DNA from 2 places in the Gordonia sp. C13 genome. Region 2 is predicted to be linked to the other one. Evidence: predicted binding sites of a transcription regulator. Region 2 holds the regulator's gene; the other holds the start of a gene.
What was found. The regulator LexA, encoded in region 2, represses DNA repair genes until DNA is damaged. The targets are predictions, from matches to a motif close to CGAACANNTGTTCG.
Positions count from the first base shown of each region.

Region 1 (7,695 bases), on a different contig from region 2:
GCGACGACCTGCTCGAGGTGCAGACCGAACTCGCGGGCGTACCCGGGGTGACCGTCCTCGTCCACGATCAGCACTGCGCCGCGGAGAAGCGCCGCAAGCGCAAGCGCGGCACCATGCCCACCCCCACCACACGCGTGATGATCAACGAACGCATCTGCGAGGGCTGCGGCGACTGCGGCGAGAAGTCGAACTGCCTGTCGGTGCACCCGGTGCAGACCGAGTTCGGACGCAAGACGCAGATCGACCAGAGTTCGTGCAACCTCGACTATTCGTGCCTGAAGGGCGACTGCCCGTCGTTCGTCACCGTCACCCCGGGTACGAAGCGGACGAGGGCCCGCGCCGCCGACATCCCCGACGCACTTCTCCCGGAACCGACGCTGCCCGCGGTGCGGGACACGTTCTCGCTGCGGGTCACCGGCATCGGCGGCACCGGTGTGGTGACCGTGTCGCAGGTGCTGGCGACGGCCGCGGTCCTCGACGGCCACGCCGCCCGGACCGTCGACATGACGGGCCTGGCGCAGAAGGGCGGAGCCGTCGTCAGCGACATCAAGGTCGCGCCGCACGACGTCGAGCAGGCCGCCAAGGTCGCCTCCGACGACTGCGACCTCTACCTCGTCTGTGACCCGCTGGTCGGAACCGACCCGGTCAACCTGAAGGTCGCGGCACCGGAGAAGACCGTCGCCGTGGTGTCCACGACGCAGGTGCCCACCGGGCTCATGGTCATCGACACCTCGGTGGGCTTCCCGGCGGAGACCGCGATCCATTCGGCGATCGACGCGAGGGTGACACGCGGCCTGTACCTGGATTCCGGTGCCCTGTCGACGGCGCTCTTCGGCGACGAGCAGTTCGCGAACATGCTCATGGTGGGCGCCGCATACCAGGCGGGCGCGCTGGCCATCTCGGCTTCGTCGATCGAGCGGGCCATCGAGCTGAACGGCGTCGCGGTCGATGCCAACGTGCAGGCCTTCCGTCGCGGACGTCAGGCGGTGGCCGACGCGGGCGCCGTGTCGGCGACCATCGCCTCGCTGCACGGCGCGGCGACCACGGAACCCGAACCGTCCGACCACGCGATGAGCGTCGTCCGTGCGAGTGGGTACGACGACGAGTCGGCACGCACCGTCGCCATCCGTTACGACGAACTGATCGCCTACGCCGACGAGCGTTATGCCCGTCAGTATCTCGACGTCGTCGAGCGGGTCCACCGCAGTGGAGGCGGCAACGCGTTGACCGACGCCGTGGCGCGCAACCTGTACAAGCTCATGGCCTACAAGGACGAGTACGAGGTGGCACGTCTGACGCAGGACGCCGCGTTCGCGGCGAAGGTGGCCGATGCGTTCGGCGACGACGCCGAGGTCGCCGTCCGGCTGCACCCGCCGACGCTGCGCCGGATGGGCATGCGCGAGAAGATGTCTCTCGGCGCCTGGGCGGACCGGCCGCTGGCGGGCCTCGCGAAGATGAAGCGACTCCGCGGGACGGCGCTCGACCCGTTCGGCCGCAACGAGATCCGTCGCACCGAGCGTGCACTGATCGTCGAGTACCGGGAGATCATCGACGCGGTGCTGACCGGGATCGAGAACGGCGGGATCGAGGAGTCGCAGTTCCCGGCCGTCGTCGAACTCGCCGGCCTCCCCGACATGGTGCGCGGCTACGAGAGCGTCAAGATGCGCAACGTCGAGAAGTACCGGGCGGAGGTCGGCCGGCTGCGCGGCTCGCTGGGGATCTGACACCGGGCGCGGTCCACCCCGGCGTCTGAAATGCGCCCCTGGAAACGACCCTCCAGCGGCCCACCAGCGACATATGGTCGCCCGTGGGCCGCTGGAGGGCTGATCTCGGGCGCAGATTTCAGGGGCGGATTTCAGGGGCGGATTTCAGGGGCGGATTTCAGGGGCGCCGCCGGAAGCGCGCGACGACGGTCTGACCGTCCTCGCCGGGGACGGCGTCGATGTCGAACGACGGCACGTACCCATCGCGGGAGGCGACGGCATCGAACTGGGCGACGTTCATCTCGATCAGCAGTACGCCGTCACCGGACAGCCACGTGTGTGCGTCGACGATCAGTGTGTCGACATGATCGAGACCGTCCACTCCCCCGGTGAGGGCACGTCGGGGTTCGTGGTCGCGGGCTTCCGGGGCCAGTAGGCCGAAGGCGTGATCGGGAACGTACGGCGGGACGGCGGCGAGCACATCGACGCGGCCGCGTAGCGACTCGGGTAGCGCGTCGAAGCCGATCCCGTGATGAATCTGCGCCGCGTCCGGCAGGTTTCGCCTGGCATGGACGAGCGCGTCTGCGGCGATATCGGCGGCGTGTACCTGCGCGCCGTCGACCGCAGCGGCCACAGCAGAAGCGATCGGTGCCACCCCGCAGAAGGCCTCGAGGACAACGGGTTCGGTCCGCTGCGACGCGGCCTTGATCGCCTCATGGGCCACCAACAGGGAACGCTGTCGCGGCACGAACACACCTGGTCCGACGCTGAGCCGCAGATCCCCGAACCGCACGTGCCCCAGCAGGTGTTCGAGGGGTTCACCCGCGACCCGGCGGGTGAACAGATCGTCGAGTTGGTCTGCGCCGGAGGCGTGTCGGCGGAGCAGTTCGGCCTCGTCCTCGGCGAATACGCAGCCCGCACGACGAAGAGCACTCACCAGCGGGTCTTCTATGAGACCCGCCGGCTGCACATGTCCGTCAGGAAGGTGTGGCGTCATCCTTCTTGAGACCGTACAAGAACGACGCGGCCAACAGCAGCGCCACCTGCACGAATCCGAAGATCAGCCCGACGATGGCGCCCGCTCCGAGGTCGAGGAACGGCGGCATGGACAACGCGGACGCGAACAGTGCCAACCATCCCGCGAGTGCGATCACTGCCAGGAACGGCAATGCCTTTCGGTACCGGGGAACGAGCACGAACGTCGTCGCGACCCCGACGACGCCGAGCAGGATGAAGAACTTGCCCGGGTTCAGCAGGATCTCGTAGGAGAAGAACCCGGGTATGCCGCCCTGCCCCTCCTCCAGATCGCGGCCCCACCGGTCGACTTCCTCCTCGGCTGCCGCGGACACGGTGATCCAGCTGATGAAGCCCATGAAGTACGTGACGACACCGGCCACGGCCGCGGCGAGCGCGAAAATCACCGAGAGATCGGGACGCGGCCCCAGACGTTGCGGCCCCATCCCGGGCGCGGGCCCCCAGCCGCCGGTCGGGTACTGATACTGCGGCGGATGCTCACCCCACTGCTGCCCGGGAACCCCACCGGTGGGCGGGCCACCCTGGAACTGCGCGGTCTCGCCCTGGTTGCCGGGGAATCCACCGGTCTGCGGCTGCCCGGGTGGGGATGGCGACCACTGACCGCCCTGCTGCTGGTTGGGATCACCTGGATTCACGGTGCGCTCCTCGTTCCTCATCCCCCGGACGGCCGCGCCTCATCGTCGTGACCTGCGGCCAGGGTAGGCCGACCGCCACCCCGATGCACCTGCGGCGACGAGATTCATTCGACCGGTCGGCCGATGTGACCAGACACTGTGGAGTTGTCAAGGAACGGATGCGGTCCCGACCGGCGTCGGGTGCGGAAGGTGCTGCGCTCAAGTCTTGGTGTCAGGCGGCGTCGTCGAGTCGCATGGTTCGTCGGTTGTAGGCGGGTAGCGGGCGTCGTTGGGGGTCGATGTCGGCGGGCGGGATGAGCCAGGGGTGGCGGTCGTAGCCGATCATGATGTCCCAGCCGTCGTGGTGGACCTGTGTATGTGATGGTGGGGCACCGCATTTGATGCAGGTCTCGTCCCGGATGATGATCGCCTTGCGCAGGTGGGGTGGGAACAGTCGTCGTTCGCGGCCCATCTGTAGTGGCACGGTCTCGCCGTCGATGACAATCTCGGTCAGGGTGCCGTCGCAGGACAGTTGTCGGGCGATGGCGTGGGTGGTCGGGCCGGTCCAGGGAAGGAATGCGGGGTTACCACCGTCGGCGGGGATGGTCAGGATCGTCTGGGCGCGTGGTGTGCCGATGGTGTCCATCGCCGCGCCGACTGCGGCTTGGTCGAGCAGTACTTCGAGTGCGTCGGCGCGGATCTGGGTTGCTGAGCGTCGGTCGGGGGCGCCGTCGGGTTCGGGTCGTGGTACGGAGCGTTCGTCGATCGTCGCGATGAACTTCTCACCGACGGCCTGTATGACGTTGGCGTGGATCTCGACGCGGCTGTCGTCGGTGGTGTGGTGTGACAGCGTGTCCAGGGATCGGTCGGCGCTCGCGGGGATGCCGCCCTGGTCGTCGGCGATGGTGTTGCCGATCGTCTGGGCGTGCTTTTGTATCTCGGCGGGGGTGGCACCGGAGAGGGCTTGGGCGAGGAGTCCGCTTTCGTAGGTGCCGCGGTCGTCGTCGGAAAGTGCTGTGGGTGAGCGTTTCTCGATGATTGCCATGCCACGGACGATGGCGTCGGCGACTTCTCCCGAGAGGGTTCCGTCGGCCGCGCAACTCTCGAGCTTGCTCAGGGTGCCGATGCTGTCGGCGATACGAATCGCACGAGTGGCGACCACCGGCGGGAATCCCATCTCGATCAGCAGCTTCTTGGTGGTCGATCCTGCTTTCTCCGCGACACGCAGATCATCGAGATCGCCTGCATAAGTGGAGATTCGGTGATCAGCCAGGTTGCGTACCTTTCTCCAGAAATCCAGATGCGAAATTGTCTTGCGCCCAGTGCGATCGTCGGTGGGTGGTGCGATTGCCGCGAGCTGGTCGAGGAGGGATTCGAGCGGTGCCATGACTCCACGGTACTCGCACATACGTTCGAGTACCGTGAATATTCCACAGCAGTTCTTGGTGAATTGTCAGTGGCTGCAGGATATTTCACGATCGCTAAGAACTGGAGGATTTGCAGCACATCTCCCCCGTCACCCGCTACCCGAGGAGCGAGCGCCACGAAGGCCTGGCGGCATCTGCTCACCAGGCCTTCGTGGCTCGTCGCTTACGCTCCTCGCACCTCAGGCAGCGGACCTGGGTGCGTCGCGCTCTTTCGGATCAGGCAGCAAGGGTGAAGGAAACCGCTACGCGGGAACGATCACCGACGTAGCTCCGACTTGGCGATGGTGCGGATGTGCACCTCGTCCGGACCGTCGAAGATGCGCATCGCGCGGTGCCAGCCGTACATTGCGGCCAGCGGCACGTCGTCGCTGACGCCGGCGCCACCGTGGACCTGGATCGCCCGGTCGATGACCTCGAGCGCGACCCGCGGCACCGACACCTTGGCGGCCGAAACATACGGCGCGGCGGCCTTGTTGCCGAGTTCGTCGATCGTCTTCGAGGCCAGCTGGCACAGCAGACGAGCCTGGTCGATCGCGATGCGCGACTCGGCGATCTGCTGCTGCACGACGCCCTGCTCGGCCAGCGGCTTGCCGAACGCGACGCGCCCCTTCGACCGCTGGACCATGAGGTGCAGAGCACGTTCGGCAGCGCCGAGCGCACGCATGCAGTGGTGGATGCGGCCGGGGCCGAGGCGCGCCTGCGCCATGGCGAATCCGCCGCCTTCCTCACCGAGCAGGTTCTCGGCGGGCACCCGGACGTTGTCGTACACGATCTCGACATGACCGTGCTGGTCGTGACGACCGAACACCGGTACGTCGCGGACCACGGTGACACCCGGGGTGTCGATCGGGACCAGCACCATCGACTGCTGTCGGTGGGTCGCCGCCTCGGGATCGGTCTTGCCCATCACGATGAGCAGCCTGCAGCGCGGGTCGGCCGCACCGCTCGTCCACCACTTCCGGCCGTTGATGATGTAGGAGTCGCCGTCGCGAGAGATGCTGGTCTCGATGTTGGTCGCATCCGAACTCGCGACGTCCTTCTCGGTCATCGAGAACGCCGACCGGATTCGGCCGTCGAGCAGCGGTTCCAGCCAGGTCTGCTTCTGCTCGTCGGTGCCGAACAGGTGCAGCAGCTCCATGTTCCCGGTGTCGGGCGCCGCACCGTTGACGGCTTCGGGCGCCAGATGCAGGCTCCAGCCGGTGATCTCGGCCAGACCGGCGTAATCGAGCTGGCTGATCCCGGATTCGGACGGCAGGAACAGATTCCACAGGCCGCGTGCGCGGGCCCGCTTCTTCAGCTCCTCGACGACCGCCGGCACGGCGTGATCGTCGGGACCGGCGAAGCCGCGCTCCTCTTCGTAGCGCTGCTCCGCCGGGAAGACGTCGGAGTGCATGAACGCAATGAGTTCCTCGCGCAGCTCCAACGCCTTCGCCGACGGCCGCAGATCCAGCGTCTCGGCCGGGGTGCGGAAGTTCAGATCCGGCTGGGTCACTGTGCCACCGTCCGCAGTTCGCGACGCAGCAGCTTGCCCGTGGCGGTCTTGGGGATGTCGCCCATCACCACGACCTCGCGCGGGTACTTGTAGGCCGCCATCCGCGTCTTGCAGTGGTCGATCAGTTCCTCCGGCGTCGCCTCCGTTCCCGGACGCAGACTCACGAACGCCTTCACGGTCTCACCGCGGTAGGAGTCGGGTACGCCGACGACGGCGGCCTCACGAACCGAAGGATGTTCGTACAGGACGTCTTCGACCTCGCGTGGCCACACCTTGAAACCACTGGTGTTGATCTGGTCCTTCTTGCGGTCGACGATGTAGAACCATCCGTCGGCGTCCATGTAGCCGACGTCGCCGGTGTGCAGCACGCCGTTCGGGATGCCCTTCGCGGTCGCCTCCGGCTTGTTCCAGTAACCGGCGACCACCTGCGGGCCGGCGGTGACCAGCTCGCCGACCTGGCCCGCGGGTAGGTCGTTGCCCTGCTCGTCGACGACCCGGACGACCGTGTCGTACACCGGGATTCCCACCGAGGTGGCCCCGGTCTCCTCGTCGGACGGAGCCGTCACACCGAACGGCACCGCATGCGACGGAGACGTGGTCTCGGTCAGGCCGTACACGTTGTGGATGTAGTGACCGAACCGCTGCTGGAATTCGGCGATCGTGCTCGGCGGGATCGGCGCCCCACCGGAGTAGATCTTCGACAGGGTCTTCAGCGATGCCGGGTCGATGTCCGGCACGTTCATCAGCGCGATGAACACCGTGATCGATCCGACCGTGAACGTCGCCTTCTCCCGCGCGATGGTCGCGATGGTGTCCGCCGGGTCCATCCGGTACATCAGGACCAGCGGCGCACCGGTGAGTTCGGCCAGTGCGATGTGCGCGATGAGACCGGTGATGTGGAACAGCGGAGCGACGCCCAGGATCACGTCGTCGCTGTCGACACCGACCCAGTCGCGGTAGGTCTGCGCGTTGAACACGACGTTGCGATGGGTGGTCATCGCGCCCTTGGGCGGTCCGGTGGTTCCCGACGTGTAGGTCAGGAAGGCGACGCTGTCTGCGGTGAGATCGACCTCGGGCGGGCGCTGACCGCGGTACTTGGCGAGCATCGTCGCCAGGTCGACGGTGTCGGGGCAGTCGATCTTCTCGACACCGGCCAGGGTTCCGCTGTTCGCGGTCTGGTACTCCAGCTCCGAGGTGGTGATGACGGTCCGCACCGCGGTCTTGTTGTCGCGCAAGGCCTCCTGTGCGACGTCGCGGTACAGCGACTGCATCGCGACCAGTACCGTGGCGCCGGAATCGACGAGGATCTCGGCGAGTTCACGGCTGCGGTACATCGGGTTGGCCGAGACGGCGATGCCGCCGGCCTTCCAGATACCCAGCTGCGCGATGACGAACTGCGGGATGTTCTGGGCGTAGACCACCGC
Region 1 is NZ_JALPSY010000010.1:65,922-73,616, forward strand. It holds gene M1L58_RS10625 (indolepyruvate ferredoxin oxidoreductase family protein) at 1-1,724, shown strand, start outside; gene M1L58_RS10630 (SAM-dependent methyltransferase) at 1,882-2,700, opposite strand; gene M1L58_RS10635 (DUF5336 domain-containing protein) at 2,681-3,373, opposite strand; gene M1L58_RS10640 (DUF222 domain-containing protein) at 3,585-4,739, opposite strand; gene M1L58_RS10645 (acyl-CoA dehydrogenase family protein) at 5,036-6,271, opposite strand; gene M1L58_RS10650 (class I adenylate-forming enzyme family protein) at 6,268-7,695, opposite strand, start outside.
Region 1: a site for LexA is predicted at 4,754-4,767, ahead of M1L58_RS10640 (DUF222 domain-containing protein). Genes of this name have one in related genera too.

Region 2 (7,695 bases):
TCGTGGGCCGCGAGGACGTCGAGCTCACCATCGAGGTGCCGTTCTCCCGCGGCGACATCGTCTCCCGGATCCACAGCGAGGGCGAGGTCCTCACCTCCGAGCACACCGAGTCGGGTACGACGATGAAGGTCCGCGTCCCGGCCGCTTTCGCGGGCGAGATCGCGGACCTCACGGTCTAGATCCGGTCAGTCGGCGTCCGGATCAGTCGGCGTCCAAGTCGGTCTCGACGAGGGTGACGATCTTGTCGAGGGCCGCCTGGTCCTCGGCGGTCACGACGACTTTGGTGCCCTTTTCGGCGCCGAGCGTCATGATCATCAGTGCGGAACCGGCGTCGACCGGGTCACCGCCCTCGAGTCCGAGGGTCACGGTGCTGCCGGTGTCGGCGACGGCCTCGGCGATGATCGTGGCCGGGCGGGCGTGCAGGCCGACGGCCGATCCGACGGTGGCGGTGGTGCTGGGCATGGTGCCTCCTGTATTGCTGATTGCTTGTCTGATGGTTGTTCGTCGGTGTGTGGGTGTTCGGCGGGGTCCGGACTTCAGGCTGCCACGACCTCGAGATCGGCCGCGGCCATCTCGCGGGTCCGGCCGAACTGCTTCGCCGCGATCACCACGACCGCGCTCAGGACGGTGCCGGCCAGCAAAGCCACGAGGAACAGCACCCAGTTGTTCATGGCGAAGAAGACGAAGATGCCGCCGTGCGGGGCGCGGAGCTCGACACCGAACGCCATGATCAGCGCGCCGGACAGGGCGCCGCCGGCCATCATCGACGGGATGACGCGGAACGGGTCGGCCGCCGCGAACGGGATGGCGCCCTCGGAGATGAACGACGCGCCGAGAAGCCAGGCGGCCTTGCCGTTCTCGCGTTCGGGCTCGGTGAACAGGCCGGGACGCAGGACTGTCGCGAGCGCCAGGGCGAGTGGCGGGACCATGCCGGCGCACATGACCGCGGCCATGATCTGGAACTGGGCGGGACCCGCCGTCGCGGCGTCGGCGATACCGGCGGTGGCGAACAGGTAGGCGGTCTTGTTGACCGGGCCGCCGAGGTCGAAGCACATCATCAGGCCGAGCACGATGCCCAGGACGACGGCCGATCCGCCGGACATGCTCTCGAGCCCGGAGTTCATCTGCTCGGTCAGCCAGGCGAGCGGCTTGCCGAGAACCAGGTAGAGCAGGCCGCCGACGATCAGGCTGCCGAACAACGGGATGACCACGACCGGCATCAGGCCACGGGCCCACTGCGGAACCGGGAGCCGCGAGATCCACAGGCACGCGGCGCCGGCGATCAGGCCGCCGATGAGTGCGCCGATGAAGCTCGCGCCGACGGCAAGGGACACGATGCCCGCGACGAAACCGGGTGCGATGCCGGGACGGTCGGCGATCGCGAACGAGATGTATCCGGCGAGGACCGGGACGGCGAGTCCCATCACCCCCGACCCGATCGCGAAACTCACCGCGCCGAGGTACTGGAGCAGACCCCCGGAGGGGAGATCCCAGAGGCTGTTGTTCAGGGCGATGAAGGCGGCGTCGTTGAGGGAACCCCCGGCATCGAGGGTGCTGTTGGCGATCTCGTAACCCGCGAGCAGGAAGCCCAGCGCGATGAGCAGACCGCCCGCCGCGACGAACGGGATCATGTAGCTGACACCGGTCATGAGTGCCTGCCGGGTCCGACCGGCCAGTCCGAGACCCGACGACGATCCGGACGCGGCGGCGTCGGTGCCACCGTCGTCGGTCACCCGGGGCGCTTCCGGATTCTGTGCGGCGGCAACGGCTTCGGCGATCATCGTGTCGGGTTCGTTGATGGCCCGTTTGACGCCCGAGGCGATCACCGGCTTGCCGTGGAAGCGGCCCTTGCCCTTCACCCCGATGTCGGTCGCGAAGATGACCGCGTCGGCGGACGCGATGACGTCGGGATCGAACGGTGTGGTGGCCGAGGAGCCCTGTGTCTCCACCGCGAAGTCGACGCCGGCACGCTCGGCGGCGTACTTCAGCGCGTCCGCGGCCATGTAGGTGTGCGCGATCCCGGTGGGGCAGGCGGTGATCGCGAGGACGCGCGGCCGGCCCTCGGCAGGTTTTTCGGCGGGCGTCTCGGAGTCGGCCGGGGTTGCCGTCGCCGGAGCCGCCGGGGGAGTGGCTTCCTTCTTGGCGTCGGGGTCGATCGCCTCGGTGACCAGTTCGATGACGCGGTCGTCGGTCTCGGCCTCGCGGAGGGCCGCAACGAAGTCGGGGCGGACCAGCGAACGCGCCAGTGAACTCAGCAGTTTCATGTGCGCGGCGGCACCGCCCTCGGGGGCGGCGATGAGGAAGACGAGATCGGCCGGACCGTCGGGTGCGCCGAAGTCGACCTTGCGGGACAGGCGCGCCATGGCCAGGCTCGCCGACGTCACCGACGCGGTGCGCGCGTGCGGGATCGCGATGCCGCCGGGAAGTCCGGTGGCGGACTTGGCCTCCCGCTCGAGTGCCGCGCGGGCCAGGTCGGCGGGATCGGTGGTCCGTCCGGCCGCGGCCAGAGCATCGGCGAGGGTGGTGATGACGGCGGCGGGGTCGGCGCCGGCGTCGACGTCGAGACTCACCGTCTGTGCGGTGATGATCTGCTCGGTCATGGGATGTCCTTCGGCAATGGAGGGTTGGTGTGGTGCGGGTTCTGCTGGGGTGGGATCGGGGTCAACTCATCGGCCGGCCCCGGATAGTTCCGTGACCGTGACCCCGGCCAGGTCGAGGTGATCGGGGGTGGGGGAGGCAGTGCCGGCCAGCGCGGCGGCCGCCGATCCGTAGGCGACGGCCGACCGGAGACATTCCGGCGCCGACGCACCACGCGTCCGGGCGATGAGGAAACCGGCCAGGGACGAGTCCCCTGCGCCGACGGTGCTACGCGGGACGATCGGTGGTGGGGTCGCGCACCAGGTGCCAGTCGGGCTCACAAGGACGGCGCCCCGTGCGCCGAGGGTGGCCAGCACGCTGCCGCCGATCTGCTCCACGAGGGCCTGTGACGCGGTCACCACCGGGCGGAGATCGTTGCGGGACAGGGAATCACGAAGCTCGGCGGCGTCGGCGCCGGTGAGTTCGGCCAGTTCGTCCTCATTGGGTTTGATCAGGTCGACACGCCCGGCCGCGGCGGCGCGCAACGGTGCTCCCGAGGTGTCCACGGCCACGCGGCATCCGGCGGTGACCAGCGCGTCGGCGACGGGCCGGTACCAGTCGTCCGGCACTCCGGGCGGCAGCGATCCGCACAGCGTGACCCAGTCCGCGCCGTTCGCGTGGGTTCGGATCAGAGCGGACAGCGACTCGAGCTGAGCTGCGGTGAGGGTCACGCCCGGGGCGTTGATCTTCGTGGTGGTGCCGTCGGATTCGGCGATGGTGACGTTGGAACGGACCTCGCCGTCGACGGGGACGGCGTCGTAGGGGAGCCCGAGGCCGTCGAGCGCGGCGAGCAGGGGGTCGCCGGCGCGAGCGGGCAGCAGGGCACGGGTCGGGAGTCCGGCGGCGGCGACGGTGCGGGCGACGTTGACGCCCTTGCCACCCGGTTCGGCGCGGACGACGCCGGCCCGCTGGACCTCGCCGCGTCGCAGCGGGGTGGCGAGTTCGAGGGTCCGGTCGACACTCGGATTGGCGGTGACGGTGAGGATCACGCGATCACGACCTCGACGCCGCGGGCCGACAGTGCGGCGGAGAACTCCGGATCGATGCCGGAGTCGGTGATGAGGACGTCGATGTCGTCGACGCCGGCGAAACCGGACAGCTCCTCGCGCTCCATCTTCGAACTGTCGGCGAGGACGACGACGCGTCGGGCCGCGGCGACCATCGCCGCCTTCACCGCCGCCTCGTCGGGGTCGGGGGTGGACAGTCCGTGTGCCTCGCTCAGTCCGTTGGTGCCGATGAATGCGGTCGTCACGCGGAGTCGTCCCAGCGCGGCGACCGTCTCGGCGCCGACCGTCGCCTGGGTGAGCCCGCGGACGCGACCGCCGAGGGCGTGGAGACCGTCGGCGTGGTGTCCGGCGAGCAGTCCGGCGATCGGGAGGCTGTTGGTGATCACGGTGAGATCGCGGTCGCGCGGCATGGCGTCGGCGGCCCGGAAGGTGGTGGTACCGGCGTCGAAGAGCACAGATCCGCCGTCGGGCGGGAGGAAGCTGAGGGCGGCACGGCCGATGGCCGCCTTCTCCTCGGTTTGTTCCGTCTCGCGCTCGGCGATGCCGAGTTCGCCGATCACGCGCAGGACCTCGGGGCGGACGGCGCCGCCGTGGACGCGCTGCAGGTGCCCGGCGCGTTCGAGGACCGCGAGGTCGCGGCGGACGGTCTCGCTGGTCACGTCGAACTTCGCGGCGAGCTCGGCGACCGAGGCGCGTCCTGCGACGCGTACCTCCTCGGTGATGGCCTGCTGTCTCTCCTCGGCGTACACACCGGCTCCGTTCTGATCGTTCCGCGCATGTGATGTTCTCCGGGAATGTGGGAACATGTGGCTTTGCGTGTTGTAGTAACTGTGTTTACGCCTGTTTGTGTTGACAAGTCAAGAAGAATTTGTAACCGTGGTCACATGACGCAGATTCTGACGGGGACGCCGGTTGTCGGTGGTGTGGCCCATGGGCCCGCACTCTGGCCAGGACGCCGTCCCGACCATTCCGCGGAGGCCCTCGGCGCCGGTGTCGAGGTCGCCGAGGACAAGCGCGCCGACGAGGCCCAGCGGTTCACCGCCGCAGCGGCTGCCGTCGCCGCGCGCCTGCGTGAGCGGGCCTCGCAGAACACCGGCGTCGCCGCCGAGGTGCTCACCGCCACCGCCGGACTCGCGGAGGACCGCGGTTGGATCGGTGCGGCGTCGGGACTGATCGCCAAGGGTGCCTCGGCGCCATCGGCGGCCGTCGCCGCCACCGAGCAGTTCGCCGCGGTGTTCACCAAGCTCGGCGGGCTGATGGCCGAGCGCGTCACCGATCTCAACGACGTTCGCGACCGCGTGCTCGCCGAGCTCCTGGGCCTGCCCGAACCCGGTGTGCCGACGCCGGACGTGCCGTCGATCCTCCTGGCCGACGACCTCGCGCCCGCCGACACCGCGGGACTCGATCCCGCGACCACGATCGCGCTCGTGACGCGACTGGGCGGGCCCACCAGCCACACCGCGATCATCGCCCGCCAGCTCGGTATCCCCTGCGTCGTCGCAGTGTCCGGACTCGACGAGATCGGTTCCGGCACAGCGGTACTCGTCGACGGCGCCACCGGCGAGATCGTCGTCGAGCCCGACGACGCCGCCGCCCGCGCACGGGTCGAAGAGTACGCGCGCCATGCCGCCCGCGTGGCCGACTGGTCCGGCCCGGGTCGTACCGCCGACGGCGTGGAGGTGGCGATCCTGGCCAACGTCGCCGACGGGTCGTCGGCCCGTGCGGCCACCGATCATCCGGTGGAGGGCGTGGGACTGTTCCGAACCGAACTGGCCTTCCTCGAACGCGCCGACGAACCGTCGGTCGAGGAGCAGGCGGACATCTATCGCGCGGTCCTCGACGCCTTCGGGGGCCGCAAGGTCGTCATCCGCACCCTCGATGCCGGCTCGGACAAGCCGCTGCGCTTTGTGAACCAGCCCGAGGAGGCCAACCCGGCGCTCGGTGTGCGCGGCGACCGGATCGCCTTGGCGCACCCGGAGATCCGTGAACACCAGCTCGACGCGATCGCGCGCGCCGCCGAGGGTTCCGAGTCGAGTCCCTGGGTCATGGCGCCGATGATCGCGTCACCGGCCGAGGCGGCGGCGTTCGCCGCGCAGGTGCGCAAGCGCGGACTGGTGGCCGGTGTGATGATCGAGGTCCCCGCCGCGGCGATCCTCGCCCCGGCGATCCTGGCCGAGGTGGACTTCGTCTCGATCGGCACCAACGACCTCACGCAGTACACGATGGCCGCCGACCGGATGTCCGCCGACCTCGCATCGCTGACCGATCCGTGGCAGCCGGCCGTCCTGCACCTCATCGCGACGGTCGCGCGGGCCGGACGCGAGCAGGGCAAACCGGTGGGCGTCTGCGGCGAGGCCGCAGCAGATCCCTACCTTGCCTGCGTACTCGTCGGGCTCGGGGTCACCTCGCTGTCGAGCGCTCCCGTCGCGGCTGCCGCGGTCGGGGCGCAGCTCGGCGGGGTCACCCTGGCCACCTGCGAGAACGCGGCGGCAGCCGCGCTGGCCACCGCCGATCCGGCTGCGGCTCGCGCGGCTGCCGCCGCGGTACTCGAGAGTGACGAGGTCAGATCCGCCGCATCACGGTGACGACCTTGCCGAGGATGACGGCCTCGTCGCCCGGGATCGGGTCGAACAACTCGTTGTGCGGCATCAGCCAGACGTGACCCTTCTGGCGTTTGAAGGTCTTCACCGTGGCCTCGCCGTCGATCATGGCGGCCACGATGTCGCCGTTGTCGGCCACGTTCTGCTGGCGGACGACCACCCAGTCGCCGTCGCAGATCGCCGCGTCGATCATCGACTCGCCGACCACCTTCAGCAGGAACAGCGAGCCCTCACCCACGAGTTCGCGGGGGAGCGGGAAGACGTCCTCGACGGCTTCCTCGGCGAGGATCGGGCCGCCTGCGGCGATCCGGCCGAGCACCGGCACGAAGGTGGGCTCGGGTAGCGCGCTGCCGTCCGGCGAGGTGGGCGTCGGCGGCTCGCTCGGCGCGATGTTGACCGCCCGCGGACGGTTCGCATCGCGCTTCAGGAGGCCCTTGCGCTCGAGTGTCCGCAGCTGATGGGCAACGGATGAGGTCGAGGTGAGACCCACCTCGTCACCGATCTCGCGGATGCTCGGCGGGTAACCGCGCTCGCGCACGGATTTGCGGATCACCTCGAGAACTCCGCGCTGCCGCGGCGTCAGCGAGGCCTCGGCCGCCGCCATGTCTGCCGGGGTGACGGGCTCGTCGGCGCCCCGCGCTCCGGTGCGCTTACCGCCGTCATCGCTCATGATCGGGTTCCTCTCGATTTCCGAACGTGCTGGTAGATCGCTTCTCTTCTCGACGAGCGTAGCCGAGATCGCCGACCGCATCAAACATTTGTTCGACGTGTTGCGAGACAATTGTCGGAGTGCCGTGCTACAAATCGAACATCAGTTCATCGAACAGATGATCGACACTCGAACAGTTCGAACACGGACGACGCGGTCCGCACGAACACGGTTCGACCGGAAACACGGAGGGCACCATGCGCACCGCCACTCTCATCGACCCCGTCCACTTCGACGATGTTCATGGCGACGTCCTGCAGCGCCCGATGCGCCGCGGCGACGGGCGCCGTCCCGTCGACGGGCGCCGTCCCGTCGACGGTCGCCCGGTACCGGAGTCTGCGGTCCGGGTCCGCCGGATCGCCTCCACGCAGTGCGCCTCGCCGGTCGGTCTGCGCGGTCGTGGACCGGTCGTGCCGGCCTCGCGTCCCGCGCAGACCGCCCCCTCGGCGGTCATCCGCCGGCGCCGGCGCACGGCGACGGCCATCCTCGCCGGCGTCGGACTCGCGCTGGCCGTCTGGGTCATCGCGGTCGTCGGCCAGAACTATGCCGCCACGGTCACGCCGTCCTCGGTCGGCACCGAGGTCGTGCATGTGCGCTCGGGTGACTCGCTGAGCACCATCGCATCTCGTGTCGCCCCCGAGATGCCCCGTGAGGCAGTTGTCGACGAGATCGTCCAGCTGAACGACCTCCCGTCGAGCGGCCTGCGCGTCGGCCAGCCGCTCCTCGCCCCCCGGTACCACTG
Region 2 is NZ_JALPSY010000001.1:292,795-300,489, reverse strand. It holds gene hflX (GTPase HflX) at 1-179, shown strand, start outside; gene M1L58_RS01390 (HPr family phosphocarrier protein) at 202-462, opposite strand; gene M1L58_RS01385 (PTS fructose transporter subunit IIABC) at 537-2,600, opposite strand; gene pfkB (1-phosphofructokinase) at 2,667-3,626, opposite strand; gene M1L58_RS01375 (DeoR/GlpR family DNA-binding transcription regulator) at 3,623-4,393, opposite strand; gene M1L58_RS01370 (putative PEP-binding protein) at 4,529-6,229, shown strand; gene lexA (transcriptional repressor LexA) at 6,207-6,914, opposite strand; gene M1L58_RS01360 (LysM peptidoglycan-binding domain-containing protein) at 7,151-7,695, shown strand, end outside.